3 regions of the Clostridium sp. TJA032 genome follow, and region 1 is predicted to be linked to each of the others. Evidence: riboswitches for the same ligand, from Rfam matches in the RefSeq annotation. Region 1 holds a riboswitch; each other region holds the start of a gene.
What was found. Region 1 has a riboswitch for lysine ahead of AC4FRL_RS02245 (amino acid permease). Riboswitches for the same ligand answer to the same signal wherever they lie in the genome.
Positions count from the first base shown of each region.

Region 1 (10,699 bases):
AAGAATATAGAGATGTTAAACAAAAAATTTTAATTAGTGAAGATAAAGATTCTTCTATCGAATTTTATAAAAATATTGGATTTAAATTAATTGATGACTATAATGGAGTAGCCTTTGTAAATTATATAGAATAATTTAAATAAAAGAGTACATAAAATTTATGTGCTCTTTTATTTTTAACTTTATAAAGTCCTCTTCTTCTTAAAATTAAAGCTTTATTAAATAATATTTATTTTTAATTATAAAATGATTTATTTTATGTTTTCTATTAAAATATAATATATAATTAAATTATAAAAATATAAACTTTATTTAATTAGAATTTTATTAGAATAATTTATATATTGAATTTAGGAGGAATTTTAATGAAATTAATATCATGGAATGTTAATGGTTTAAGAGCTTGTGTTAAAAAAGGTTTTTTAGATTATTTTAACTCTGAAGATGCTGATATATTTTGCTTACAAGAAACAAAATTACAAGAAGGACAAATAGATTTAGCTTTAGAAGGATATTATCAATACTGGAACTATGCTGAAAAAAAAGGATATTCGGGAACAGCAATCTTTACAAAGAAAAAACCTCTAAATGTTTTTTATGGAATAAATATGGAAAAACATGATAAGGAAGGAAGAGTTATAACTTTAGAATTTGAGGATTTCTTTATGATAACTGTATATACTCCAAATTCTAAAAGTGAACTTGCTAGATTAGATTATAGAATGGAATGGGAAGATGATTTTAGAAACTATCTTTTAGAACTTTCCTCTAAAAAGTCTGTTATAGTTTGTGGAGATTTAAATGTAGCTCATAAAGAAATAGACTTAAAAAATCCTAAAACAAATAGAAAAAATGCTGGATTTACTGATGAGGAAAGAGATAAGTTTTCAAAATTATTAGAAAGTGGCTTTATTGATACTTTCCGTTACCTAAACCCAGACTTAGAAGGAGTTTATTCTTGGTGGTCTTATAGATTTAATGCTAGAAAAAACAATGCAGGATGGAGAATTGATTATTTCCTAGTTTCAAAGGATTTAGAAGATAAGGTTAAGGAAGCTTCAATAGATACTGAAATTTTAGGTTCTGACCATTGTCCTGTTAAATTAATATTAGAATAAAAAAATTAAACTCTCTAATCAATAAATTATTTTAACTATTGATTAGAGAGTTTTTTATAAACTTGAAATAAGACTTTATATTTAGTTAAAAAAACTTTCTTGCTTACATAAAATTTTAGAAAGTGGTATAGCTATAACTATTCCTACTCCTACTTGAATTATATTACCTATTATATCCTTAGCTGAATAAACTAAGGCTCCTATTAGAGTATTTGTATGTGAAGTAAAGAAAAGTGCAATTATTGCTCCTGAAATAAAATAAGCTATAACCATAAAAACTCCTGAAATTAAAAAAGGAACTAAATAATTTTTTCTGTGATTATGTTCTAAAATAGCTCCTGCTATATAAGCCATTAAAGCTTTTATTATAAAGGTAAAAGGTGCCCAAATTATATAACCACTATAAAGGTCTACAAGAGCCATACCTAAACCACTTGCTAAAGCACCATATTTTTTTCCTAAAAGTGCTGCAGATAATAGTACCATACAATCTCCTAAATGTACAAAACCACCTAATGTAGGTATCTTTATTAAATTTGCTGATATAAATATTATAGCAATCATTAGTGCTGTAAAAATACTTTTGTGAAATTTATTAGTAGCATTCATATTTTTATACCTCCAAAAGCAAAATATAATTATATATTAAATTACTATAATAACATTTTCAAATGTATGGGTACAATTTTCATTTTTATAAAAATTATACCTTTAAAATTTATATATTTATGATATACTGTTAAATAATACATAATATAGAAATTTTACAGAAGAGGAGTTTGAAACATGAAAGAAAAAAATATAGCAGCTTTTTTTGATATTGATGGAACTATTTACAGAGAAGGACTTATAACTGAAGTTTTTAAAAAAATAATTAAATATGAATTAGCAGATGAAACTAAATGGTATAAAGATGTTCGTCCTGCTTTTTTAAAATGGGATAAAAGACAAGGTGGATATGATGAATACTTGCTTAAGATGGTAGATATTTATACAGAGGCTATAAAAGGTATAAGTAATCACCATATAGAGTATATAGCTAAAAAAGTAATAGAGCAAAAAGGTGATAGAGTATATACCTTTACTAGAGAAAGAATTAAATGGCATAAAGAACAAGGGCATATAGTTATAGCTATTTCAGGTTCTCCTTATGAACTTGTGAAGGAAATGTCTCAAAAATATCATATGAATGATTTTAAAGGAACTATCTATAAGCTTGATGAAAATAAAACTTATAATGGAGATATAATACCTATGTGGGATTCTGAAAGTAAAGAAAAAGCTATTTTAGAACTTAAAGAAAAATATAATATAGATTTAGAAAATAGCTATGCCTATGGGGATACTTCAGGAGATTTTACAATGTTTAAAAATGTAGGAATTCCCTATGCTATTAATCCTACAAGAGAGCTTATAACAAAGGTTCTTAATAGCCAATGTATAAAAGAAAAAATTAAAGTAATAGTTGAAAGAAAAGATGTAACATATGACCTTGATATAAATAACTTAAAACTTTTATAAACTAAATTTAACATTCGTATTTTTATAGAAAAATACGAGGAAATACTTTTTATAGCTTAAAAATAGTTTGTATATTTCAGAATATTATAAAATATATATTATATTTTTATTCGTAAATATTCCTCTTCACCTTAATTTTAAAGTAATAAATTCAAAAAAATCTCTTAATAATAATGAAAACTTTATTTAAATTTATGGGAAATTCCAAGAATTTTTTCTTAGAATTTGCTATAATATGTATATAAAAAGCGAATGGTGTAAAAGGGGGAAGACTATATGAGTAATGTTAAATTTTGTTCTATTATTATAAAGGATGATTTCAATAATATTTTAATTTCAAAAAGAAAAGGAAAAAAATCAGAAGAAAATCTATGGTATGTTTTTGAGAGAAAAATTAAGGGGAAAGAAACTCCAGAAAAATGTGCAAATAGAGCAATAAAGGAAGATTTAAAGACTATAGTCTTTGATTTAAATCAACTATGTGATTTTAACCTTAATGAAGAGGAGTCTTTAAGAGTTTTTACAGGTTCTTTAAAAGAAAAAATCACTTGTGGTGCAAATATAACTGCATATAAATGGATAAACAAAGATGATTTAAATGACTATACTTTTGCAAATGGGGAATTAGAAAAGATAAATGCTTTTTTTGATACTATATAAAAACATGCTAACATTGGCATGTTTTTCTTTTGTTGTTATAATAAAACCGTGAGGTGATTATTATGACATTATTAAGAAAGAAAATTTTAGGAGAAGATTTTCATGTTACTATAAAACCTATATATAACAGAGAAGATACCTTGGCATTTACATTTTCGCCTGAGCAAAAAAAAGTAGAAATCGGTGAAGAGATTACAATCACAGTAAAACATCCTACAGAAAAGTATGATGAATTTTGTGATGAATTAGTAGAATTAATAACTAAATATCAAGAAATATAAAAAAACAGTCCTTTTGGACTGTTTTTATTTTAAGCAGCATTTTTACCTATAAATTTATGCACAATTTTTTCACATGGTGGCATAAAAAATTGTATTGCTGGACCTGTGAAAAGTACTGCTATAATTGTTCCAAGACCTACAACACCAGCTAATAAATAACCAACTACTAGAAAGCTTAAATCTAAGCCGATACGTATCCAACGGTATTGGAAATTAGTTTTATCTCTTATAATAAGAGGAACTAAATCGTTTGGTGCAACTCCTAATTCTGTACTTACTAAGAATGAAAAACCTATAGCTATTATTACACAACTTAAAGCTACAATTATACATTTTGTAAATAAATTAAAGTCACTAAGGTAAGTATCTAATCCGAACTTATGTAATATTCCCATTATAGCATCTATTGTAGGACCTACAACAACAACTAAAACGAAAGTTCCTATTTTAAGCTGTTTTCTATCTGCAATAAATATTAAAATAACTAAAGCAACAAGTATTATCATGTTAGCATTTCCAGTAGAAATATTTAAAGCTTTTGAAAGCCCTTGAGTAAATACTGTAAATGGATCTGAACCAGCTCCACTTAATAAAAATATTACAACACCTAATTGTATAATTGCCATTCCTAATAAGAAAAATATAAGTTTAGGAATAAATTTTTCTTTCTTCATTTTTAATACACTCCTTGTTTTGAGTTTTGTGAATCGTATTTTGAATGTGAATTTAAAATATTTAATGTGTATTTAAAAACTTAAAAGAAAACCAAACACAATGATTATAACCATTGTTAACTTATATGTCAAATAATTTTAACAAATCCATAAAAATATTAATCTTTAAGTAATAAAATCAATAAATTATTACTGATTTACTATAATTAAGTAGTTTGAAAAATGGTATAATTTATTTTATAATTATTAGATTAAAGTAAAGAGGTGAACATATGAATAATAATTTAAAACCTAAGGAACATATTGCTAAAATAGCAAAGGATTCAACATATTTTATTTTTAAAAATGGACCTATAAATAAACTTTGTAAAGAAAATAAAATTTCTAAAGAGGAAGTTACTGAAATTCAAGAATATATGCAAAATCATTTAGCATATCTTTATGAAGTTTTATTAGAAGAAGGAAATTTAAAAAAATATGAACTTATAATGAATACTATGAGTCAGTTTTACGTAAATGATAATACTGAGGTTTTTTTAGCTGATGAAGGATTTGATTCTTTATACAATCAATTATTTCCTAAAAGCAATATAACTTTAAAATAATGATAAAAACTATACCATAAAATTTTATGGTATAGTTTTTACTTTAGTATGGATATTCTATTAATTACAACTTACTTTTGGAATAAATTCTTCCTTAATATTTTCTTTTTTATCCTTTTTATTTTTTCTTTTAAGTATAAATTCTACTATTATAGCTATAGCACCATCTCCAGTTACATTAATAGCAGTTCCAAAACTATCTTGTGCTGCATGAAGTGCAATCATTAATGATTTTTCTATATTTCCAAAGCCTAGCATCCCCTCTAAAAGACCTAAGGCTGCCATAACCCCACCTCCAGGGACTCCTGGAGCGGCAACCATAGTTATTCCTAACATAAAAATAAAAGGAATCATAAGAGAAAAAGTAGGAGTTTGTCCTTTCATATACATTACAGCCATAGAGCAAAGCACTAAAGTAATAGTATCTCCTGCTAAATTTATAGTTGCTCCTAGAGGAATAACAAAATCTGCAACATCCTTATCTATATTATTGTTTTTAGCACAACTTAAAGTAACTGGTATTGTAGCAGCTGAAGACTGAGTTCCTAAAGCTGCCATGTATGCTGGAAACATATTTTTAATTAACTTAATTGGATTTTTTCTTTTTAAAGTACCTGCTAATAAATATTGAGTAAATAAATATATTCCTTGTATTGAAAATAAAACTAAATATACAAGACCAAAAGATTTTAGTGTAGTAAATATTTCACCACTATAACTTAATTTTGAAAAAATTGAAAGAATATAAATAGGTACTAAAGGTATTAATAGATTTTTTATAACTAATGAAATAACATGATTAAATTCCTCTGATACTTTTAAAAGATAACTATTTTTTATTCTTGATATTCCTATACCTAATAAAAATGCAAAAACTAAAGCTGACATAACACTAAACATTGGTGGAATATCTATTGAAAAGTAAGGTTTAATGCTTGAAGTATTAGTATCTAATGAAGCACTTATTATAAACATAGGAAGTAATAGCTTCCCAACTAAAAAAGCAATAAGTCCAACTAAAAAATTTGATAAATAAGATATTAAAGTTGTTATAAAAAGCCCCTTACCTGATTTACTCCCTAAGGATGCTATACCAGGTACTATAAATCCAACAATTATAAGTGGAATTAAAAAGCTAAGTAAATTTCCAAAAATAGAGTTAAAGGTCATAAGTATTCTAATTGGTATATCTAAATTAATATAGGAACAAGTAATTCCTATAATTATTCCTAAAACTATGGCAAAAATAATTCTTTTTATTAGTGATAAGTTTTTCATAATAGCCCCCTCTTTTGTATTTTATGAAAATACAAGTGTTTTCTGTATGAGTACATATTACTATAACACATATTTAAAGTCAATAATTAAAGACTAGTTTTTTAATTTTTATAGCTTATTGTTAAAAAAATATTGACTAATTGGAAATTTAATGTCATAATTGTTAATAGAAAGTGAATAACTGAGATAGAGGCGCGATGATTAAAAGTATCTTTGCAGAGGTAAGCACGTTGAAGCAAAGTGAAAGGATGATTCGCCGAAACCTTTAGAAAATGCTTTAATTCTAATAGGTTGGGGTTACATATAATATATGTAACACTGTCACAATTTATTTTGTGGTGTGCTATCATGAAAGAAGAGTATTGTATATAACTTTACGAACCCTTAAGCATGAAACACGCTTAAGGGTTTCTTTTGTTAGCGAAAACTTAGTTATCACTTATGGCTTAATTATTAAAACCATAAGGAGGACTAAAAATGAGTCAAGAACAAAATACTAATCTAAAAAGAGGTTTAAAGTCAAGACATCTTAGTATGATTGCCATGGGAGGTGCTATAGGAACAGGAATTTTCTTAGCAATGGGAGATACTCTTCATCAAGCTGGTGTTGGTGGAGCCTTTGTAGCTTATGGAATTATTGGAATCATGGTATATTTTTTATGTACAAGCTTAGGGGAAATGGCAACTTATATGCCAGAGACGGGTTCTTTTGGAGCCTATGCAACAAAATTTGTTGACCCTGCCTTAGGATTTGCCTTAGGATGGAATTACTGGTATAACTGGGCTATAACAATAGCCGCTGAAATGGTTGCAGGTTCTTTATTAATGAAGTTTTGGTTTCCTAATGTTCCAGCAATAGTTTGGAGTGCATTATTCTTAGTAATTATATTAACTCTTAATTTATTATCTGCTAAAGCTTATGGAGAATCTGAATTTTGGTTTGCTGCTGTGAAAGTAGCTACTGTTATAATATTCTTAATTGTAGGTGTACTTATGATTTTTGGAATATTAGGTGGAGAAAAAGTTGGTTTTAAAAACTTTTATGAAAATGGTGGACCATTTATAGGAGGAGCAAAATCAATTTTTATGATTTTTCTAATAGCTGGATTTTCATTTCAAGGAACAGAATTAGTTGGAGTTGCAGCTGGAGAGAGTGAAGACCCTGAAAAAAATGTACCTAAAGCAGTTAATACAATCTTTTGGAGAATATTATTATTTTATTTAGGAACAATTTTGGTAATTGGAGCTTTAGTTCCAAATGCTCAAGCTGGTGTAGAAACAAGTGCATTTACAATAGTATTTGAGAAATTAGGTTTAGCTGGTGCTGCCTCTATTATGAATGCTATAATACTTACTTCTGTTTTATCAGCAGGTAATTCAGGAATGTATGCTTCAAGCAGAATGCTTTATGCCATGGCTAAAAATAAAATGGCTCCTAAAATTTTTGAAAAAACAAATTCTAGAGGAGTTCCTGTTAATGCTATTATAGTAACAACAATAATAGCAAGTTTATGTTTCTTAACTGGAATTTATGCTGAAAATACAGTTTATGTATGGCTTGTTGCAGCATCAGGTTTATCAGGCTTTATAGCATGGCTTGGCATTGCAATATGTCATTATAGATTTAGAAAAGCCTATGTAGCACAAGGAAAAGATTTAAATAAATTAGTTTATAAAGCTAAATTATTCCCGCTAGGACCTATAATAGCTTTAATTTTATGTGGCGTTATAGTTTTAGGTCAAGGTTATGCATACTTAGATGTAAGAAACGGAGTAGACTGGGGTGGTTTAATATCATCATATATTGGCTTACCTTTATTCTTTGGATTATTTGCTTACTATAAAATAAAACATAAAACTAAAATAGTTCCTTTAGATAAAGTTGATTTAAGTGTAGAACCTATCAATAAAGAAGAAACTTTAGAAGAGGAAGAAGAAGTTTTAGTTTACTAAAAAAGAGGTACTTTTTAGTACCTCTTTTTATTTTAATATATTTGTTTTATTATATATCCTTTATCTATTAAAGCTTTTTTTATTTCTTCTATATGAGAATGACCATTTGTTTCTAAAGCTATTTCTACAACCATATTTTTAAGAGCATCTGTTGCTTTGAAATGATCTTGTTCAAGTTTTACTATATTTGCATTTATATCTGCAAGAACTTTAGCAATTTTTAGTATTTGTCCTGGTTTATGAGGAACTTCTAAGCTAAATGCAAAAAGTCTTCCTTTAGATACTAAGGCACTATTTATTAAAGAAGTTATTGTAACCATATCTATGTTACCACCACTTATTATAGAAACTACATTTTTACCTTTAAAATCTATCTTAGATGAAGCAGCTAAAGTTACAGCACCAGAAGCTTCTGCTAAAAGTTTATGTTTTTCACTTAAAGTAAAGAAAGCTTCAACAATTTCATGGTCTGATACAGTTATTATGTCATCTACATATTCTTTTATAAATTTAAAAGTTAAATCACCAGGTTTCTTTACAGCAATTCCATCTGCAATAGTATCAACAGAATCTAAAGCTATAACTTCTCCAGCTTTAAAACTCTTAACCATAGCATTAGCACCTTCAGCTTGAACACCTATTACTTTAACCTTTGGATTTAAAGCTTTAGCAGCTAAAGTAACTCCACTTATTAAGCCACCTCCACCAATTGGGCAAAGAATAACATCTACATCTTTTAAATCTTCAAATATTTCTAAGGCTACAGTGCCTTGTCCACAAATTACATCAATATCATTAAAAGGATGAATAAATAATGCTCCTTGTTCTTCTTCTATCCTTTTAGCTTCATTAAAGGCATCATCATAAACATATCCTGATAATACAACATTTCCACCTAAATCTTTTGTTGATTGAACTTTTAATAAAGGAGTAGTTTTTGGCATTACAATAGTAGCTTTAACATTAGCTTGTTTTGCTGCAAAGGCTACACCTTGAGCATGGTTTCCTGCAGAGGAGCAAACAACTCCATTTGCTTTTTCTTCCTCTGATAAAGATCTTATTTTATTTAAAGCACCTCTTATTTTGTAAGCTCCTGTTAATTGTAGATTTTCACATTTCATATAAACATTGTTACCTGATTTTCTAGAAAACACCTCACTATATATTAAAGGTGTTTTTATAACTACATCCTCTATAGTTTTTTTTGCTTTATTAATTTTTTCTAAATACAAAATAATCACCTCTTAATTCTCTTAATGTAAACCTTTTATACTTTAATTATAACAAATAACTACCATTTTTTACAGAGCATAAATTTTTAAATTTTATATAAAATAATATAAAAATAGTTCAAAAGGAGTGTAGTATTTATATGGCTAATAAAATAGTTAAAGTAAAGAAAAATAATAATGGAGAGATTACAGATTATATATTAAGTAGTGGAAAAACTGTTTCAAAAGCAGAAGGTGTTAAACTTGCAGAAGAGGGTAAAATTCAAGGGGTTATAATATCCCATTCAAAGAATGGAGAAGCTTATTTAAGAAGCATACCAGATGGAAAAGAAAATAATAATCTTTATGAATTATCATAATACTATAAAAAAATTAGAATTAATATAGAAATTATATATTAATTCTAATTTTTATTTTTATCATTAAAAGCAATATCTTAATTAAACAAAAAGTAATACACACATATGTTTACTTAAAGTATTACTTTATAACTTCGCTAAAAATATTTGAAGAGATAGAAGGGTGAATAAAAACAATTTAATTTTAAAAACAAAATTCTTTTTCGTAATATATTATTTTTTTAATATACATTCTTTTAATTTAAAAGACATATATTAAAAAAGTTAGTGTGAGATAAAAGGTATAAACTAAAGCAAAAGTTGGTTATGATTTTTATAAAATCTTTATAAGTTTTATTTGTTTTTATATATAATAAATATTTTTGGTATATTTTGTTAAAATTACCCCAAAACAACTTCGCTAAATATACATTTAGCGAAGTTGTTTTGATTTTCAACCAAAAACATGCTAAAATTTACTCATAAAATAGTTTTGAAAGGAATTTTACTATGATTAAAGAAGAAAATCATTTCAAAAATTTTCAGTATCCTAATGATATAAAAGAATTACTAAAGGTGGAATTAAGCAACTCTGATTTAGATAATTTAGATAAAATATATAATTATTACGATTCTCAAAATATAAATAGAAACTATGAAGAATTAATAGAAGATATTTATATACTGACATTTAAAAGAAATCTTTCTTTTAAGGAGCTTTCTAAAATTTACAAAGTAAATGAAAGAATTATAAAAAGATGGATAAAAGAACTTGCTTTAGATGATTTAATAAAAGAAAAAAACAACATCGATTCTGTTAAAAAAACAAATTTGAAAAATGATTCTAAAGTAGAAATTATAGATAATAAAAATTTCAAATTTGATTTTTTAGAGAAATCGAAGCATCCTAAAAGAGTTATTGAATTTCTAAATTACTTAGAAAACATAAAAGGAAAATCAATTAATACTGTAGATGCCTACTCTGTTGATTTAGGCTTATTTTTTAAATTTTTAAAAATTTATAAAGGTTTAGAAAATA
Region 1 covers NZ_JBZEFB010000001.1:486,533-497,231, reverse strand. The annotation lists gene AC4FRL_RS02290 (GNAT family N-acetyltransferase) at 1-134, shown strand, start outside; gene AC4FRL_RS02285 (exodeoxyribonuclease III) at 366-1,118, shown strand; gene AC4FRL_RS02280 (ECF transporter S component) at 1,200-1,727, opposite strand; gene AC4FRL_RS02275 (HAD-IB family hydrolase) at 1,905-2,639, shown strand; gene AC4FRL_RS02270 (NUDIX hydrolase) at 2,916-3,299, shown strand; gene AC4FRL_RS02265 (hypothetical protein) at 3,362-3,580, shown strand; gene AC4FRL_RS02260 (YczE/YyaS/YitT family protein) at 3,610-4,254, opposite strand; gene AC4FRL_RS02255 (hypothetical protein) at 4,527-4,859, shown strand; gene AC4FRL_RS02250 (dicarboxylate/amino acid:cation symporter) at 4,920-6,137, opposite strand; lysine riboswitch at 6,317-6,491, shown strand; gene AC4FRL_RS02245 (amino acid permease) at 6,615-8,090, shown strand; gene ilvA (threonine ammonia-lyase) at 8,123-9,322, opposite strand; gene AC4FRL_RS02235 (DUF3892 domain-containing protein) at 9,463-9,681, shown strand; gene AC4FRL_RS02230 (tyrosine recombinase XerC) at 10,519-10,699, shown strand, end outside.

Region 2 (10,699 bases), 490 kb from region 1:
AGAGTAGGTGGTTGCCAGGTTAAGTTTGGCCCCTTGGTCAAGCGGTTAAGACACCACCCTTTCACGGTGGTAACAGGGGTTCGATTCCCCTAGGGGTCACCATAAACTCGATAAGCAATGCTTATCGAGTTTTTTATTATAAAATTTTAAAATTTTATAATTATTGACCTTTAATTTATTTCTTGTTAATAAAATAGATTTTATGTAGAATATATAACAAGGAATTAAGTAACTAAAAATGCAAAATAATATAATTTATATAAGAAATTTTTATTTTAAATAATTTATAAAGTATTAAGTTTAAATAATTATTTATAAAAATAATCAATAAGTATATTTATTAAAGAGGGTATTATAAATGAAATATGGTAGTACTATTGAAAAAGCTATTTTTTTAAAAAGACCAAATAGATTTCAAGCATATGTGCTTTTAGATAATAAAGAAATATTAGTTCATGTACCTAATACAGGAAGGTGTAGAGAAATTTTAAAAGAAGGTTGCACAGTACTTTTAAGGAGAGGAACTACTAAAAATAGAAAAACTCCCTATGATTTAATTGCAGCTTATAAAGGAGAAGTTTTAATAAATATAGACTCTCAAGCTCCTAATAAAGTAGTTGAAGAAGCATTAAAAAATAAAAAAATAAAAAAATTAGAAAGATTTAATAATATAAGTAGAGAAAAAACTTTTGGAAATTCTAGATTTGATTTTAAATTACAAGATGATAATGATAATGTTTATTTTTTAGAGGTTAAAGGAGTAACCTTAGAGGAAAATGGAGAAACTAAATTTCCAGATTCACCTACTGAAAGAGGGAGAAAGCATTTATTAGAGCTTATAGAAGTAAAGAAATTAGGTATGAGTGCAGGAGTTCTTTTTTTAATACAATTAGAGAAGGTGATTAATTTTTCTCCAAATGATGAAAAAGACCCTAAATTTTCAGAAGCTTTAAGATTAGCTAAAAATGAAGGTGTAGATATTTTTTGTTATAATTGTAAAGTTACTGAAGAGGAGATAGAATTACTTAAGCCTATAGAAATAATTTTATAATTATATTTAATAAAATTTTATTTAGAAAATCAATTTTAATTTTCAAATTTATGTTCATATAAAATAATAGAAGTATTTTAGAATATGAAAGGTGGTGAACTTTAGTTAGCGTAATCTATATTACTATTCTTAGTTAAAATAGAGAAAATTTATAAATCATATTAAATTAGGTTTTTAAATTTACATAAGGGAAATATATTTTAATTTAACATATATAAGGTTAGATAAATTTTTAAAATATATTATAGAAGGTAATATATTTGCTTTACTAAAGAGAGTGATTATGAAATTTAAATATTGTCCATTATGCGGTGAAAAATTAGAGCTTAAAGATAGTTGGGATGAAGGAAATGTGCCTTATTGTAGTAAACATAATATGATGTTTTTTGATTTGCCTAAGCCTTGTGTTGTGGTTGCTGTTATAAAGAAGGATGAAATACTTCTTTTAAAACAAAGTTATATTTATGAAAATTCTAAGGTGCTTATCTCAGGTTATGTAGGAGTTGATGAGACTGCAGAAGAAACTGTATATAGAGAAGTTAAAGAAGAAACAGGAATAACTGTTAAAGATATAAAATACTTAGGTAGTGATTTTGTAAAAGGAAAAGAATTACTTATGTTAACGTATTTAGCTTATTATGAAACTGGAGAAATAAAAAAATCTGAAGAAGTAGAAGGAGTGGCTTGGTATAATATAGAAGATGCTCTTTGTGAATTAAATGAGGATAGTATAGGCAAAAGAGTAGTTAAAAAGGTATTAAAAGAAATAGGATATGAAGGAACTAAAGCCTTTAGATGTGAAGGAAATAGTTGTAAGGTATAAATTTTTTATTGATAATTTTAATTTATACTATTGCATTATTTAAAAGTTTTTAGTAAGATTATAAACAATAATTAATATAATAAAAATAAATAAGTTTAAAATAGGACCAAAGTAGAGGTGCTGTAATTAAGAGTAGCTATAAGCAGTTGACAAACGTTTATGTATAGTGAAAGGAATTATGGCCGAAGAAAATGAGATGGTAATCAAATTTTCTGGGTATATGTATAATATGCATATAACTGTCACTTTGAAAAAAGTGGAGTGCTACAAGGTACGCTAAGTTGCGATTAAAGCAGCAAGGGTGTTCCTTTGCTGTTTTTATTTTTATAAAATCGATAGCTTTGCATACTTTTATACTCTACAACTAGAAATTTGTGGAGGGAAAAATATGAGATTATTTGGAACAATGAAGGTAGAAGAAAATGAATTATATATTGGAGGAATAAAAGCTAAAGCTTTAGCTAATGAATATGGAACTCCTTTATATGTTATTGATGAAGAATTAATAAGAGATAATTGTAGAAGATATTATAAAGCTATGAAGTGTAATGAAAGAGGAAATAGAGTTACTTATGCTGGGAAAGCTTTTATAAATATGGCTATGTGCAACTTAGTTAAAGAGGAAAATTTATATTTAGATGTTGTTTCTGGAGGAGAATTATATACTGCATATAGAGCAGGTTTTCCTATGGAAAGAATATATTTTCATGGTAATAATAAATCAGATTATGAAATAGATTTAGGAGTAAGATTGAAAATTGGAAGATTTATAGTGGATAATATACATGAGTTAGAACTTTTAAATTCTATAGCAAGAGATTATGGTATTATTCAAAAAGTTTATTTAAGAATAACTCCAGGTATAGAAGCTCATACTCATGACTATATAAAAACAGGTCAAATAGATTCTAAATTTGGATTTCCCGTACTTGGAAATACTGTTTATGAAGTTATTAAAAAAGCCTTAGCTTTAGAGTATATAGACCTTAAGGGATTACATTGTCATATAGGTTCTCAAATATTTGATTTAGAGCCTTATGAAGATGCTACAGAAATTATGTTAAAGCTTATAAAAAGCATAAAAGAAAATTTAGGCTATGAAATAGAAGAATTAGATTTAGGTGGTGGCTTTGGTATATATTATACTGATGAGGATACTCCAAAAGAAATAGAAGAATATTGTTTATCAATAATAAATAAAGCTGATGAGGTTTGTGAAGAATTAAATATGAAGCTTCCTATACTTACAGTTGAGCCAGGAAGAAGTATAGTTGGAAATGCTGGAATAACACTTTATACTGTAGGAGCTATTAAAGAAATTCCTAGCATAAGAAAATATGTAAGTGTAGATGGGGGAATGAGTGATAATATAAGACCCGCTTTATATAGTGCAAATTATGATTCCTTAATAGCTAATAGAGTTTTTAATAATTATAAGGAAGTAGTTACTGTAGCGGGAAAATGTTGTGAGTCAGGAGATGTGCTTTTAAATTCAATAGAAATGCCTAAAATGGAAACGGGAGATATATTAGCAATTATGTCTACTGGTGCTTATGGGTACTCTATGGCAAATAACTATAACAAAATTCCTAAAGCGGCAGTTGTAAGTGTAAATCAAGGGTTATCAAAGCTTATGTGCAAAAGAGAAACTTATGAAGATTTGCTTAAAAATGAATGTTTTTAATTTTTTAAAGTTGTATAGAAATAACTATACAACTTTTTTTATTAAATAAAAGAGAATTAAAGTATATAATAAAAGGGAAGTATAAGAAAATAAGAATTTTATTTTTAGGATTTTATTTAATAGTTAAGTTTTTTTAAAAATTATTTCTTAAAGATTTAAATATTTAAATTTTAAAGACACAAAAAAGACATAATAAATTGATAAAATAATACTAAAATATTTATGAAACTTAAGGGTAAAACTATGAATTAAAGTTTACAAACTTATGGTAATTTATGATATACTTATATTTGATACTTTAAGATTACTAAAGGTAAAAAATTCTAAAATTATTGAAGGATAATTTTATTTTAATTAAATTATTCTAAAGACTAATATTCGGAACAAGGAGTATAAAATGAAAGAAATAGTAGTAGATAGAATAGAAGGACATTTTATCGTATGTGAAGATGAAGATGGAAATGTTTTAGAATTAAAAAAAGACGACGTAAAAGGTAACGTAAAAGAGGGGGATGTTCTAGTTAAAGGTAAGGAAGATAAGTTTTGTTTGAATAAAGCGCTTACAGAAAAAAGAAAAAAAGAAATAGAAGACTTAATGAAAGGTATGTGGGAAGAGTAATGGGTTCTAATAATAAAAAGAAGAAATCATTCTTTTTAGATTGGATTATACCAATCTTAATAGCCTTAGTATTAGCTTTTTTGATCCGACAATTTTTATTATTTAAGATAAAAGTTCCAACAGGGTCAATGATGCCAACAGTAGAAATTGGTGATCAGCTATTTGTTACAAGAGTACACAATCCGAATAATATTAAAAGAGGAGACATAGTAGTTTTTAATTCAGAGGAGTTAAATGAGCCACTTTTAAAGCGTGTTATAGGTATGCCTGGTGAGCATGTAGAGATAAAAAGTGATGGTTCAGTTTATATAAATGGAAATAAGCTTGAAGAAGACTATGTAAAATATCAAGGTGGAAAAACTAATATGTCTTTTGATGTTCCTGAAGGGAAATATTTAATGCTAGGTGATAACAGAAATAATAGTGATGATTCTAGGTATTGGAGTTACCCTTATGTAGATGGAGACGACATAGAAGCAAAAGCACAATTGACAATATATCCTTTTGATAGAATAGGATTTGTAAAATAAACATTAGAGAAGGAGGACTGAGGTATGTTTAAAGATAAAAAAATGCTTAAATATATTGCCATATATAGTATTATAGCTTTTGGTATATTATTAATATTTAACATGGTTAAAGATGAAATGCTATATGAAAAAGTAGATTATAGTACATTTATGCAGATGTTAGATAAAAAGGAGATTGAATCTGTAAATTTTTCAGGTAATCAAATTGAAATAACGCCTTCAGATAGTAGTAATCTAAAAGGAAAGATATTATACACAACTAATCCAGCAGTTGCAGGACTTAGCCAACCAGATTTAATTAAGGATTTAACTTCAGCAGGAGTTGGATTTAATGTAACAAAACCTGAAAATTATCAACTTTTAGGATTATTAATGTCATGGATTTTACCATTTCTTCTAATTGTTTTTGTAGGTAAAATGATGTTCTCTAAGATGAACAATAAAATGGGCGGAGGAGTAATGTCCTTTGGTAAAAATAATGCTAAACTTTATGCTGAAAATGAAACAGGAATAACTTTTAAAGATGTTGCAGGACAAGATGAAGCTAAAGAGTCTTTAGTTGAAATTGTAGATTTCTTACATGATACAAAAAAATATGTTGAAATAGGTGCTAAACTTCCTAAGGGAGCTTTATTAGTAGGGCCTCCAGGAACAGGTAAAACATTACTTGCTAAAGCCGTTGCTGGTGAAGCAAAAGTGCCATTTTTCTCAATGTCAGGTTCAGACTTTGTTGAAATGTTTGTTGGTATGGGAGCAGCTAGAGTAAGAGATTTATTTAAGCAAGCAGAAGAAAAAGCACCATGTATAGTTTTTATAGATGAAATTGATGCTATAGGTAAAAGTAGAGATGGTGCTATACAAGGAAATGATGAAAGAGAGCAAACTCTTAATCAGTTATTAACAGAAATGGATGGTTTTGATTCTTCAAAGGGTGTTGTTATTTTAGCAGCTACAAATAGACCAGAGGTTTTAGATAAAGCACTATTAAGACCAGGTAGATTTGATAGAAGAATAATAGTAGATAGACCAGATTTAATAGGTAGAGAAGAAATATTAAAGGTTCACTCTAGAGATGTTAAATTATCAGATGATGTATCTTTAGAAGAAGTTGCAAAATCTACTCCTGGTGCAGTAGGAGCAGACTTAGCTAATATAGTAAATGAAGCTGCTTTAAGAGCTGTAAAACATGGTAGAAAATTTGTAATTCAAGAAGACTTAGATGAAGCTGTTGAAGTTATTATAGCAGGTCAAGAAAAGAGAGATAGAATACTTTCACCAAAAGAAAAGAAGATTGTTGCATATCACGAAGTTGGGCATGCATTAGTTGCAGCTTTATTAAATAATACTGACCCAGTTCATAAAATAACAATAGTTCCTAGAACTATGGGAGCCTTAGGATACACAATGCAACTTCCAGAAGAAGAAAAATATTTAGTATCTAAGGAAGAAATGATAGATCAAATATCTGTTATGTTAGGTGGTAGAGCTGCTGAAGAAGTAGTATTCCACAGTATAACTACTGGAGCTTCAAATGATATTGAAAGAGCTACTCAGTCAGCTAGAAATATGATAACTATTTATGGTATGAGTAAGAGATTTGATATGATGGCTTTAGAAGCTATGAGCAACAGATATTTAGATGGAAGACCAGTTAGAAACTGTTCAGAAACTACTGCAGCAATAGCAGATGAAGAAGTTTTACATGTTATAAAGAGTGCTCATGAAAAATCAATTAAGATTTTAACTGAAAATAGAGATTTATTAGATGAAATAGCAGGAGTTCTTTTAGATAAAGAAACTATAATGGGCGATGAATTTATGGAAATAGTTTATTCTAAATATCCTGAAAAGAGAGAAGCTGATGAAAAGGCTAAGAGAGAAATTCAAAGCTTAAGAGAACAAGCTTTAGCTAAGAGAAAAGAAAAAGAAGAAGCTATTAAAAAGGCTAGAGAAGAAGCTTTAAGATTAGAAGAAGAAGAAAGAAAGAAAGCTGAACAACAAGCCATTGATGAAGCTAGAAATGAAGCTTTAAAATTACTTAATCCTAAAGAAAACATAAATGAAGAAAATTCTGAGGGAAATAAAGAGAGTGATGAAGAAAATAAAGTTTCATTAGAAGATGAAAATAAACAAGATTCTAATGAGTAAGAATATAATCTTTTTAAATTGTGCATGAAGTAAAATGCTTCATGCACAATTTTATTTTAAATAGTATCTTGCTATTTAAAGGAAATTTAATTTAATAAATTGGTTATAATCAATTATTAGATAGTAAGAAAGGAAGAGGCTAATGAATGAAAAAAAAGATATAGAGTTTTTAGTTGAAGAGAAAAAATTAGAGGAAGTTTCTAATATATTAAATGAAGAAATGCTTTCCTATATAAATAAAAGAAAGTTTGTAACACAATATATATTAGATTATAGAAAAAATGCAATTGAAGAATATAAAGATGATGAAGATAAGTTAATAGAGTATTTTGACCATGAAAGATATGTAAAAGAACAGTCCTTTGCTACAATAGATAAAAGACTAAAAGAACTAACAATTTTAAAAGATTCACCATACTTTGGAAGAGTTACTTTTAAAGATTTAGAATTTGACCAAAGAGATACTATGTATATTGGAAGATTTGGAGTTACTCCTGAAGGGAGTTATGAGCCTGCAATCGTTGATTGGAGAGCACCTGTAGCTTCTCTTTTTTATCATGGAACTTTAGGAGAGGCAACATATGTATCACCAGAAGGAATAATAAACTGTGATATAGAAGGAAGAAGACAAATTATCGTTAAAAAAGGAGAGTTAAAAGGTGTTTTTGATTCTGCTGTAGATGTAAAAGATGATATTTTACAAATGGTTTTAAGTAATAACAGTTCTGATAAACTTAAAGATGTAATAATGACACTTCAAAAGGAACAAGATGAAATAATAAGAAAGGATAGAACAACTAATATAGTTGTAAATGGGGTAGCTGGTAGTGGTAAAACAACTATAGCTCTTCATAGAGTTGCATATCTTTTATATAATTACAGAAAAGAATTAGAAGATAAAGTTCTTATTTTAGGGCCTAATAGTATATTTATGGAGTACATTTCACAGGTGTTACCAAGTCTTGGAGAGGTTGGAGTAAAACAAGAAACTTTTGCAAGCTTTGCTTTAAAGGAAATGGATAAAGAGCTTTATATAATGAGTTTTGATAAGTACTTAGAAAAAATACTTTCAAAGGATAAGAATTTTTTAGAAGATGTAATGTATAAAAATTCATATAAAGTAATAGAGGATTTAGACCTTTTAATAAGCGATATGAATAAAGATTACTTTAAGGTTCAGGATGTAAAATATTTTGATGAATTAGTTGTTTCAAAAGAAGAAATAGAAGAAATGTTTAATAAGCATTATGAATATATGCCTTTGTTTAGAAGAAGTGAAAAAATAAAGAGAATAATAATATCTAAAATAAAAGATAAAAGAGATGAAAAGGTATGGGAGTTAAATGAAGAAATAAGAAAAGAAAAAGAAAAGTTAACACCAGAGGAACTTTTAATAGAAGAAAATAATTTAGAATTTAGAAGAAGATTAAGAATAAGAGAGATAATTAGTGAAGTAATTAAATCTAAGTCTAAGCTTGATGAATGGATTTTAAGAGAAGATATATTAGATATATATGATAGATTTAATGATAATAATAAAGAATATACAATAAATGATTTAGCTCCAATATTATATTTATCAATAAAATTAGAAGGGAAAAAAGCAACTAAAGATTACAGACATGTAGTTATAGATGAGGCACAAGATTATTCGCCACTTCAATTTAAGGTTGTGAGAGAGTTAACTGGAAGTAAGTATTTTACAGTTGTAGGAGATGTAAATCAAAGACTTATTAAATACTCTGATTTAGCACCTATGATGGAATTAGAAAAAATATTTGATGAAAGAAATATAGAAATTTATAATTTAAATAAAAGCTATAGAAGTACTTATGAAATAATGGAATATGCTAATAAATATCTTAATGAAGATAGAATAATACCTTTAGTTAGACATGGTAAAAAAGTTGAAGAAATTGAATTTAATAAATATGAAGAACTTTCAGAGTATATTGTTGAATCTTTAAAAGAGTTTACAAGTGAAGGTTTAGAAAGTATTGCTATTATAACAAGGGATAAAGAAGAGTTAGATAAAATTTATAATATTATTAGTAGTAAGGTTCATTTAGTGAAGTTTGATAATGAGGATGTTCTTTATAAAGGTGGAAATGTTATAATACCATCTTATTTTGCAAAAGGTTTAGAGTTTGATGGAGTTATTATGATAGATGAGCTTAAGAAAAAAGGTAGAGAGGAAGACTTGATAAAATATATAATGAGTACTAGAGCACTTCATAGATTAAAAGAAATAAAGATTAGATAAATTAATTAGTATAGTAAGAATAAAAGAAGCAAATAATATTATTTGCTTCTTTTATTCTTAATTCTTAATTATTTTTATTAAGTTTTAACTAATATGAAATTTTATCTTCAAATGATATAATAATTAAAGTAAATAAATAAAAAAATAGATAGTGAGGAAATTTTATGAAGGAAAAAGTAAAAGGCTTTTTAAAATGCAACTGGGTTTTTATATTTTTAGTAGTTATTTTGCAGTTAAAATCCATGATGCTTTTGTCAATGCTTAGGACACCAGATTCTGCAAGTATGAATTTTGCAACGATGTATTTTACTCCTCCTGCTTGGTGGGCACATATTGCTATAATTACTTTAATAGCAAGTTTTGTGTATTTATTTAAGGGGAAGGGAAGAATAAGGACAGCAGTAGTTATTGATATTTTAGTAACTATTTTATTTATAGCTGATATTTGGTATTACAGAGTAAATGGAACATTTTTATCAATAAGACATTTGATTGAACCTAATATTTTTAATCCTATAGGAAAAAGTTTATTTAATTTTAAACCTATAGATTTACTTTTTTTATTAGATTTTGTAATACTGTTTTTTGTTTATAACTTTACAGGATTAAAGAACATAAAATATAAAAGTGCTTTAAAAACAAGATTAATGGCCTTTGGTAGCATATTTGTAATAAGTGCTGCTGTAATAGGATTTTCACATAATTACATAGATATACAAGGAAAATCAGATAAAAGTTTTTTAAGAATAGCTTGGGCACCTTTTCAAACCTTTAGTGATACAAGTCCTTTAGGATATCATGGATATGATGTTTATTATTATGCTAGTAGGGGAACTGACTTAAGTGATGCTGAAAAAAATGAAATTAAGACTTGGTTTGATGAAAATAAAGAAGATTTACCTGATAATGAATATAAGGGTATTTTTGAAGGAAAGAATCTTATAGCAATACAAGTAGAGTCTCTTGAAAATTTTGTTATAGGAAAAGAAGTTTATGGTCAAGAGATTACACCAAATATAAATAAGCTTTTAAAACATAGTTTATATTTTGATAACATAAAGGAACAAAATAATTCAGGAATAAGTTCTGATTGTGATTTAATGGTTAATACATCAATGTTGCCAGTAAGAGATGGAAGTACATTCTTTGGATATCCTTGCACAGAATATAATACACTTCAAGATTTATTAAATAGCAGAGGATATAATACAATATCAACTCACCCAGAGGTTCCAGGAAATTGGAACTGGGCAGAAGCACATAAATCTTTTAGAGCAGATAAAATATGGGATGCAAATCAATTTGACCAAAGTGAATTAATTGGGCTTGGAATGTCAGATGAATCTTATTTAAGACAAGTTGGTGAAAGATTAAAAACTGAGAAACAACCTTTTTACACTTTTTTAGTTACTTTAACAAGTCATGGACCATTTGAAATACCAGAGGATAAACAATACTTAGATTTACCAAAGGATTTAAATGAAAATATGTTAGGTGCATATTTCCAAAGTGTTAGATATACAGATGAAGCAATTGGTAAATTTATAAATCAATTAAAAGAAGAAAATCTTTTAGATAACA
Region 2 covers NZ_JBZEFB010000001.1:268-10,966, forward strand. The annotation lists rRNA gene rrf (5S ribosomal RNA) at 1-20, shown strand, start outside; tRNA gene AC4FRL_RS00015 (tRNA-Glu) at 28-102, shown strand; gene sfsA (DNA/RNA nuclease SfsA) at 359-1,051, shown strand; gene AC4FRL_RS00025 (NAD(+) diphosphatase) at 1,335-1,874, shown strand; lysine riboswitch at 1,979-2,149, shown strand; gene lysA (diaminopimelate decarboxylase) at 2,263-3,558, shown strand; gene AC4FRL_RS00035 (DUF3006 domain-containing protein) at 3,956-4,177, shown strand; gene lepB (signal peptidase I) at 4,177-4,707, shown strand; gene ftsH (ATP-dependent zinc metalloprotease FtsH) at 4,732-6,855, shown strand; gene AC4FRL_RS00050 (HelD family protein) at 6,998-9,118, shown strand; gene AC4FRL_RS00055 (LTA synthase family protein) at 9,283-10,699, shown strand, end outside.
Region 2: linked by a shared signal. The riboswitch ahead of lysA (diaminopimelate decarboxylase) and the one ahead of AC4FRL_RS02245 (amino acid permease) in region 1 are both predicted to bind lysine.

Region 3 (10,699 bases), on a different contig from region 1:
AAATAATCATAATTTGTCAGGGAGGTATTATTTTAATGAAAGGCTTAACTCTGCCTAAAGTAGGTGCAAGAAATTTAAAGACCGCTTTAGCTGTAACTTTATGTATAGGCTTATTTGAATTAATACATAGGGAATATCCATTTTATGCTTGTATTGCTGCTGTAATATGTATGAAAGATACAGTTGAAAACTCTTATAAAATGGGAAAAAGCAGAATGATTGGGACTATAACAGGAGGATTAGTTGGTCTTACTCTAACATTTTTAGCCTTAAACCTTAGGTTAATAAAATTTCCTGGAATAATAACAGGAATAGGTATAGTTGTAACAATATATTTACTCAATGCCTTTAACAAAAAAGGTTCTGTTTCTATAGCCTGTATAGTATTAATAGCTATTATGACTAATTTACATGGTAAAGCACCTTATGCTTATGCCATAGATAGAATCATAGATACCTTTATAGGTATAATAATAGCTCTATTAATAAATAAGTATATATATAAATATGAAAATAAAGTAAAAAGTGATTTAGAAAATGTTGAAAATAAGATATCTGAAATAGAAAAAAATATAAAAAAGATATAATTAATTTTGAGGGAAATAAAAACACTAAAATTTATAGGAGGAAATTGTTTGTTTAAATTTAACCTGCAAACTATAGGCGCTAGAAACCTAAAAACTTCTCTTGCTGTATTTACATGCATAATAGTTTTTCATTTATTAGGTCGCTCTAGCGCATTTTTTGCCTGTATAGCTTCTATGATGTGTATGCAAGATACTGTTGAAAACTCTTATAAAATGGGTAAAAACAGAATGCTTGGAACATTTTTAGGTGCTATAGTTGGCTTAATACTAACTACAATTTGTAACTACTTTTCTTTTACACACTTTCTTATATACGCCTTTTTAACGGCAGTTGGTACAACTTTAGCAATATACCTATGCATACTGTTTAATTGTAAGGGAGCTATAAATAGTTCATGTATAGTAGTATTTGCAATAATGACCAACTTAAATGGTCTTGGTTCTTATGAATATGCTTTCAATAGAATCATTGATACCTTTATTGGAGTAATAATAGCTATTGTAATTAATAGACTTATTTTCCCATATCAAAAGAAAGAAGAAGAAAAAAAAAGTTAATAATTTTTTATATAATAAACTTTTATAAAACAAAAATAAGGAATAAAATCTTAATAAGATTTTATTCCTTATTATTTTTAAATTTAGCTACTAACTACTCTTTCATCTACCTTTTTACCAAATATCATAGTTAGTACAAATAATGCTACTAAAGATAATGGAAGTATTATGAAAATACTTAACCCTAATCCAGCTGGAATATAACCAAATACAACAGTTACAATTCCTACAAAAACAGAATACCATATCTGTGTTCTAACGTGTTCTATATGGTCACATCCTGCACCTGTAGAAGAAAGTATTGTAGTATCTGAAATTGGAGAACAATGATCTCCAAAAATAGCTCCAGTTAAAACTGCTGAAGTGCTTACAATAACAAAATTCCACTCTGGATTTATTGCAAAAGCTAAAGGTATTGCAAGAGGCATTAAAATCCCCATAGTTCCATAAGCTGTTCCCGTAGCAAAAGCTATTATAGAACCTAGTATAAATATAATAGATGGTAATAAAAATCCTGGAATAGCATCAGATAAAACACCTACTAAATAGGATGCAGTTCCTAATTCCTTAATTACAGAACTTAAAGACCAAGCTAAAATAAGAATTACTCCTGTTATTAAAAGACCTTTCATGCCTTCAATCCAAATACCAATACCTTCTGATATTGTAAATATTTTTTTACCAACTCCCATTAAAAGTGCTACTATAGTTGCTAATAAAGCTGATTGGAATAAAACTATAGATGCATCAGCATTAGAGAAAGCTGCTTGTATGCTAGCAAAGCTAAAAGGTGCATTATTCATTATCTCTATAATTGCTAAATCTTCTCCTCCCATTACGGTTATCCATCCACTATAATAAAATCCTACTAAGGAGGAAATAATTAAAACTCCAATAGGAATTATTGCATTCCATATGCTTAACTTAATTCCTTTTATAGGTTCTAAATCTTCACTTTCTGAAGATACCTCTGTAACCTTTGGTGAAACTTCTCCTCTTCTAGCCCTTCTCTCTGCTTTAAGCATAGGTCCAAATTCTCTTAAAGTTATAGCCGATATAACAACAAAAGCTAAAATTAATATATTATAAAATCTATAAGGTATAGTTTCTAAAAAAACTCCAAAACCATCAGTCTCTATTCCAACTGTTTTTAATGAATCTCCTATTAGTCCAACTTCTAATCCTATCCAAGTTGATATTATTGCTAATCCTGCAATAGGTGCTGCTGTTGCATCTATTACAAAGGCTAATTTTTCTCTTGAAACTCCTAATTTATCTGTAACTGGTCTCATTATAGGTCCTACTATTAAAGAGTTTGCATAATCATCAAAGAAAACTGCTAATCCTAAAAGCCAAGTAGTAAGTTGAGCACTTTTAACTGTTTTAGCCTTTCTTGCTAAAGCCTCTGCTATAGCCTTTGCACCTCCCATTTTAGCTACTAAATGAATAACTCCTCCAATAACTAAAACTTGAAGTATTATTCCTGCATTCCAAGGGTCTGCTAAGGAATTTAAAGCTCTGTAAGTAAAATCAATAAATCCTTGAACTAAGGCACCAAGTATATTAGTTCCATTTAATTGAAGCATTATACATCCTGTTATTGTTCCTATAAACAACGAGACAACAACATTCTTAGTTAAAAATGCTAGAACAATTGATACTATAGGTGGTAATATTGTCCACATTCCAAATTTAGCTGAATTTGCTGCTGCTACTTCCTCAGAAGCAAAAACTAAAGTTGAACATAGCATTGTCATGACAAAAACCGCTAGAAAAACTTTAAATCTAGTTTTGTTTTTCATAAAAAATCCTCCTTTAAATTATAAAGTGAATTAATTTATAGAGGCTTTCCCTTATTTTTATCATAGAATTTATAAAAAAAGACCTTAGGCTTAATCAACCTAAGGTCTCAACGTTCAATAAAATTACTTTTTCAAATAAATTTTTGTTTGTTTAATTCCCTAAGATGATAGCTCTCCACATTTTTATGTGACAGTTTTGTATATATTCTATACAAACCCAGCATTTAGCTTTAAAGTATCAGCTAAAAACTTCGGCGATAATCCCTTTCCTAAAACTTCAACATCACTTAAACTCCATTTTAGTAATCTTGATTCTCGCACCTCTACATCTTCATTAAATAATTCACTTTTAACTTGTTATATTTGTATACATTTATACAGTATAACCTTAATTCTTTCAAGCATTTAATAAGTTTATTAACTGTTTATTAAAAAAAGTCTCTTTTTATTAAAAAAATCCAGATCTTATTATAGATACTAGTAACCAAAATCCAAAAACTCCAGCTACTATAAAACCTATTAATCCTAAAATAGGAACTCCTTGAAAAGTAGGTCCTATTTTTGCATTTACAACTAAAGAAGAACCAATTATCATACAACCAACTATTAAGGCAAAAGCTATTCTATTGACCATTTTATTTAAATCAGCTAAAGGCTTTTCTGCATCCTTCATCTGAAGTTGTAACTTAGCCCTTCCCTTAGTTAAACTGTCTACAAGCTCTGAAAATTTATCTGGTACTTCAATACTTTTTGAAACAAATTTATATGCATCAGCCATTAATTTATCTTTAGTTAAACTTTTTAAAATTTCTTCTTTGTTTTTTTCTCTAACATAAGGATATATACATTCCATTATTTCTAAATCAGGGTCTATTTTAGCTATAACTCCCTCTAATATAACTGTTGACCTAACTAAAGTTACTAACTCCTTTGGAAACTGTATATTGTTTCTTTCTGCAATTTCAAATATTTCCTTAAGAACATCAGATATTTTTATTGACTTTAAAGAAGCATTTATATATTTAGCTACTATATTTTTCAAGTCATCATATAGTACTGAATAATCTACTTTTCCTTTTTTTATGCCTATTATATTTACAAAATCAACTAAGGTATCTATATCATTTAAAACCATAGCTATCATTGCCTTGTTTAACCAATTTTTTAAATTTGATTCTAATGTTCCAACTAATCCAAAATCTATATAACAAATCTTTCCTTCTTTTATAAATAAATTACCAGGATGAGGGTCTCCATGAAAAAATCCATCTTCAAAAATCTGCTTAAAGAAAGAATTTGCTAATTTATCCGCTACATCATAAACATCATAACCATTTTCTTTTAAAACTTTAAGGTCTGTAATCTTAAAACCATCTATATATTCCATAGTAAGAATTTTTTCAGAGGTTAGCTCATCAATAACTATAGGTGCTTCAACACAAGCTACATTTTTATTAAGCTCTCTAAACTTTTTTGTATTATAGGCTTCCTTTTTAAAATCCAACTCTTTTAAAGTTGCATCCTCAATTTCATCAAAAGCTTCAATAGGATTAATTAAAGTGTTAGCAAAATGATGTGCTGTTAATTTACTAAGCTTTCTTAATATATTTAAATCTAATTTCATTTTTTCATCAATTTTATAATGCTGAACTTTAACTACTACATCTCTTCCATCCATTAACTTAGCTCTATGTACCTGTGCTATAGAAGCAGATGCTAAGGGCTTTTCACTAAATTCTAAAAAATATGTACTAATATCTGTTCCAAAGGAGTCATGAAAAACCTCTTTAACCTTACTAAACTCTGTTATTTCATTGCTATCTTGTAATTTTTCTAATTCATCTATATAAGCTTTAGGAAGTAAATCTGGTCTTGTGCTAAGTATCTGTCCAATTTTAACAAAGGTTGCTCCTAGCTCTTCTAAAGCCTCTCTAAGTGCTTGTGGTCCTGGTTCTACAAATTTACTATTTGGAAGTTTTGATGAAAGCAAATAATCAAAACCATAGTTAGTAAAAACCTTAATTATTTCCTTTAACCTTTTTGCACTTTCTCCCTTGCTCATAAAATTCACCTCCTAATTAAAAATTATAAAAACCCTACAAGGAACTGAAAAGCCTAATCCTCTTAGCTACTTAATATAGCTTTAAATTCTACCCTTCATTATCTTGTAGAGTTTTTTTATTAAATTAAATATTTTCTTCTTTTAACTTAGCTTCTAATTTTTTAACTCTCTCTTTTAATTCATGTATTTCTTTTAAGTTTTCTTTATTAGCTTCTTCAAACATTGTCATAAATTCTTCCTTTGTTAAAGGATGCATACTATCTAACTTGTTTATTATTTCACTTGTTGCTTGACTAGTTTTTGCCTGTACATCTCTTTTTAACTCTTCTGATAAAATTTTTCCATCTTCCACAGTTATTTTACCTTTAGCAACCATATCTTGTACAAAAGAATCTGTTTTTTCATAAGCAGTAGCTGCAGTTCCTATCCCTGCTAATATAACTTTTTTTAATTCGTTCATCATGAAATCATCTCCTAAAACATAGTCTACTTTTTAGTTTATTACATTTTACTCTTAATTTCTTTAAATTTAAAGTTTATTATTCTTAACATACTGTTAATTCTAAAACTATTTTCTGCTCATAAATTTTTCTATATCTTCTACAGATTTTATACATTCCTTTGTTAGAACCTCACAACCATCTTTAGTAACTAATACATCGTCTTCAATTCTTATTCCTATAGCTTCTTCCTCAATATATAATCCTGGCTCTACTGTATAAACCATTCCTTCCTCAAGAATTATATCTCTTCTACCAACATCATGAGTGTCAAGTCCTAAACTATGTCCTATTGAATGGAAGTAATATTTTCTGTAATCTTTTTTATCCTCTATAAGACCTAATCTTACACAGGCTTCAGCTAAAAGTTCATTTGCCTTATTGTTAATTTCATAAAAACCAACTCCTGGTCTTATTGAATTTATTATTTCTTCATTTACCTTTAAAACTTCTTCATAAACTTCTCTTTGTCTTTTAGTAAACTTTCCATTTGCAGGGAATGTTCTAGAAATATCACCATTATAATAATTTACTTGAGCACCTAAATCAAAAAGAATTAAATCTCCATCCTTTATCTCACTATTATTATCAACATAATGAAGAGTTGCTGCATTTACTCCTGCTGCTGCTATAGTTTTAAAAGCATAATCCTTTACTCCATTTTGTTTTAAGTAAAAATCAAAATAAGCTTCTAATTCATATTCCTTCATTCCTGGCTTACATTCTTTCATTAAAAGTTCTACACCCTTAGCTGTTATATGTGCTGCCTTTTTAATTTCTTCTACTTCTTCTTTACATTTAATTTGTCTTAATGAAGCTATATCAGCATAAACATCTTTAACAATTACTTGAGGATATCTTTCTCTAACTTCCTTTGCAAAGCTTTGACTTTTACTAACTTCCTCCTCAAAAGATACTCTTTCTAAATCTAAATAAAGCTTTTCTGAAATTCCATTCGTAAATATTACATTTAAATCTTCTTTAAAATCCTCTAAATATTTAACATTACAAACTCCTGAAACTTCTTTAGCTTCATAATCCCTAATAGTTTTTCCAGTCCATCTTTCTTGCTCTAAATTAGGTCTTAAAATATATAATACTTCTTCAGTAACCCCATTAATTTTTTTAATCATCAATATGTGATTTTCCTCATCTATTCCTGTTAAATAATAAAAATTTCTGTTAGGAGTAAATTGAAAATATTCATCAGCAGTCTTTCTTACTGCATTACCAGCAAATAAAACCACTAAGGAATTATTATCTAATTTTTTTAATAAATTTTCTCTGTTTTTAATAAAAACTTTCTTATCCATTTTAATACCTCCAATTCCTATTTATTAAATTTTACCATATTTAGAATAGAAAATCTTAACATATAATACATATTTATATTTTAATAAAAAAATACCCTTTAGAAAAATTCTAAAGGGTATTTTTTTATTATCTTAATTTCAAAGCTATATATTAAACTCTATCTTTTTTTCCTTCAAATGCATTGATGTACATTTGCTTAATTTCGCTTATTAATGGGTATCTTGGGTTTGCACCTGTACATTGGTCATCAAATGCATCTTCGCTCATTTTTTCTAATGTAGCGTAGAATGATTCTTTTGAAACTCCACAATCAGCTATTGTTGCAGGGATTCCAACTGTTTTCTTAAGGTTATCTATAGCTTTGATTAAGTTATTAACTTTTTCTTCTTCGTTCTTTCCACCTAATCCTAAGTAGTCAGCAATTACTGCATATCTCCATTTAGCATTTGGATATTTGTATTGTGGGAATGCAGCTTGTTTTCTTGGATTGTCAACAGCATTGAATCTTATTACATGGTCTATTAAGATTCCGTTAGCAACTCCATGTGCTATATGGTGTTCTGATCCTAATTTGTGTGCCATTGAGTGACATACTCCTAAGAATGCATTAGCGAATGCCATACCAGCCATTGTTGAAGCATGAGCCATTTTTTCTCTTGCTTTTATATTTGTAGTACCTTCAGCATAAGCTTGTGGTAAATATTTAAATATTAATCTTATAGCTTCTAAAGCTAATCCATTTGTAAATTCTGATGCTAAAACTGAAACGTAAGCTTCTAAAGCATGAGTTAAAGCATCTATACCTGATGCAGCAGTTAATCCTTTTGGCATATTCATCATAAGTTCTGCATCTATAATAGCCATATCTGGAGTTAACTCATAATCTGCTAATGGATATTTTACTCCTGATTGTTCATCAGTTATAACAGCAAATGGTGTTACTTCTGAACCAGTACCAGCTGATGTTGGAACTGAAATCATCATAGCTTTTTGACCCATAGTTGGGAATGGGTAAACTCTCTTTCTTATATCCATAAATCTCATTGCTAAATCTTCAAAAGCAACTTCTGGATGTTCATACATTACCCACATAATTTTAGCAGCATCCATTGGTGAACCTCCACCAAGAGCTATGATTGCATCTGGTTGGTAACTTCTCATTGCTTCAGCACCTTTTTTAGCACAAGCTAAAGTTGGGTCTGGAGTAACTTCTGAGAATACTCTAAAATCTATACCTATTTCTTCTAAAACACTTGTTATTTTATCAACATATCCTAAACTTGCTAATACGTTGTCTGTTACTATAAATACTTTTTTCTTATTTAAATCTTTTAATTCTCTAAGAGCAACTCCTAAAGCACCATATTTGAAATAAACTTTTTCTGGAACTCTGAACCAAAGCATATTTTCTCTCCTCTCAGCTACACTCTTAACATTTATTAAATGTTTAGGACCAACGTTTTCTGAAACTGAGTTTCCACCCCATGATCCACAACCTAATGTTAATGATGGTGCTAGCTTGAAGTTGTAGATATCTCCAATAGCTCCTTGAGTTGATGGCATATTTATTATTGTTCTACCTGTTTTCATAGTTGCACCGAATTTTTTAATTCTGTCTTGTGATTTCATTATGTCAGTATATAAAACTGAAGTATGTCCAAATCCTCCAAGTTCAACTAATCTTTCAGCTTTAACTAAAGCTTCATCAAAGTTAGCAACTCTATACATTCCTAGTACTGGTGATAATTTTTCATGTGAGAATGGTTCTTCTAATTCAACTGATTCAACTTCACCAATTAAAACTTTTGTATCCTTTGGAACCTTAACACCTGCCATATCAGCTATTTTCCATGCTGATTGACCAACTATGTTAGCATTTAAATTACCGTTTATTAAAATTGTTTTTCTTACTTTATCTATCTCTTTATCTTTTAAGAAGTAAGCTCCTCTATCAGCAAATTCTTTTCTTACTTCATCATAAACTTTATCAACAACTAATACTGTTTGCTCAGATGCACAGATAACTCCATTATCAAAAGTTTTTGATAATAATATTGAGTTTACTGCCATTTTAATGTGTGCTGTTTCATCTATTATAGCTGGTGTATTACCTGCTCCAACTCCGATTGCTGGTTTTCCTGATGAATAAGCAGCTTTAACCATTCCTGGTCCACCAGTAGCTAATATAATATCAGCTTCTGACATTAATACTTGTGACATTTCAACTGATGGCTCATCTATCCATCCTATTATATCCTTTGGAGCTCCAGCTTTAACTGCTGCTTCTAAAACAACTCTAGCTGCTTCTATTGTTGAATTTTTAGCTCTTGGATGTGGTGAAAAGAATACAGCATTTCTAGTCTTTAATGATATTAAAGCTTTAAATATAGCTGTTGATGTTGGGTTTGTAGTAGGAACTATTGCTGCTACAACACCTATTGGCTCAGCTATTTTAGTTATACCAAAAGACTCATCTTTTTCTATAACTCCACAAGTTTTTTCATCTTTATATTTATTGTATATATATTCAGCTGCAAAATGGTTTTTTATAACCTTATCTTCAACTATTCCCATTCCTGATTCTTCAACAGCCATTTTTGCTAATCTTATTCTTTCATTGTTAGCCGCTACAGCTGCTTGTCTAAATATCTCATCCACTTGCTCTTGAGAGTAGTTTGAAAACTCTTTTTGAGCTGCTCTAACTTTCTCTAACCTAAGCATTAATTCATCTACATTTGTTACTTTCATTGATACCCACCTCATTTATAGATTAGTCTTATTTTCATAATATATAAAATTAATTAAAAGCACTAGTTAAGTTTTTAACTTTAATAAAATTCCATTTAAGAATTTTTTTTCATTTATTTTGGCTTTTAAAGGTAATAAATTACTTTTCCAAGTTCTTTACCAACCTTACGAGATTATAATATCATGATAAACAAAAAAAATCTAGACTTTTTTTAACATTTTTTACATTTTCTCGACAAAAATTCGTTATTTTTTTAACTATTTTGTGATTTTTTTATCAACCTTAAAGTTTTATTTTTTAGTTAAACGATTTCTGTAATATTTTGTATCCTTTACATAGCCTTTTCATATTTAAATTAAAAACTATTCGTTAACTCTTTTCAAAAAAAATTAACTTTTAAAAATTACAAAGCAAAGAAAATTCCTACTATTATTACTGCCATTATAATAGCTGTTATATCTGCCATAAAAGCCGCCCAAAAAGTGTGTCTTATTTTTTTTATTCCAACAGCCCCAAAATAAACTGTTATTGTATAAAATATTGTTTCTGTTCCACCCATTATTACAGAGGAAATTAAACCCTCTCTAGTATCTGGACCAAAGGTATTTATTATTTCTGTATAAACTCCTAAAGCTCCACTTCCAGATAGAGGTTTAATTAATACTAAAGGAACAACATCCTTAGGTAAACCTATTAAAGATACAACAGGTTCTAAAAGATTGTTTAAATAATTAAGTAAATTAGCATCCTTAAATATTCTTATAGCAATCATCATAGCTAATAAAGCTGGAAAGATTTTAAAGCATACCATAAGTCCTTCCTTTGCTCCTTCTATAAACCATTCATAAACCTTTCTCCCTTTAAACATTCCATAAACTATTATTAAAAGAAATATTATTGGAACTATATTATTCGCAAACAAAATTCTCTCCTCCTAAAAATACCTTTGTAAAATCTTTGAACACATAATTCCTACACAACAAGCAATAAAGGTACATATAATAGCAGGAACTATTATACTAGCAGGATTACTAGAACCTGCTGCTGCTCTAATTGATATAACTGTTGAAGGAATTAACTGAATACAAGAAGCATTTATAACTAAAAATAAGGCCATATCATTTGAA
Region 3 covers NZ_JBZEFB010000004.1:77,829-88,527, forward strand. The annotation lists gene AC4FRL_RS09795 (FUSC family protein) at 36-587, shown strand; gene AC4FRL_RS09800 (FUSC family protein) at 636-1,145, shown strand; gene AC4FRL_RS09805 (Na+/H+ antiporter NhaC family protein) at 1,229-2,947, opposite strand; lysine riboswitch at 3,108-3,281, opposite strand; gene AC4FRL_RS09810 (ABC1 kinase family protein) at 3,396-5,009, opposite strand; gene AC4FRL_RS09815 (phasin family protein) at 5,134-5,472, opposite strand; gene AC4FRL_RS09820 (aminopeptidase P family protein) at 5,578-6,822, opposite strand; gene adhE (bifunctional acetaldehyde-CoA/alcohol dehydrogenase) at 6,974-9,571, opposite strand; gene AC4FRL_RS09830 (spore maturation protein) at 9,976-10,494, opposite strand; gene AC4FRL_RS09835 (nucleoside recognition domain-containing protein) at 10,507-10,699, opposite strand, start outside.
Region 3: linked by a shared signal. The riboswitch ahead of AC4FRL_RS09805 (Na+/H+ antiporter NhaC family protein) and the one ahead of AC4FRL_RS02245 (amino acid permease) in region 1 are both predicted to bind lysine.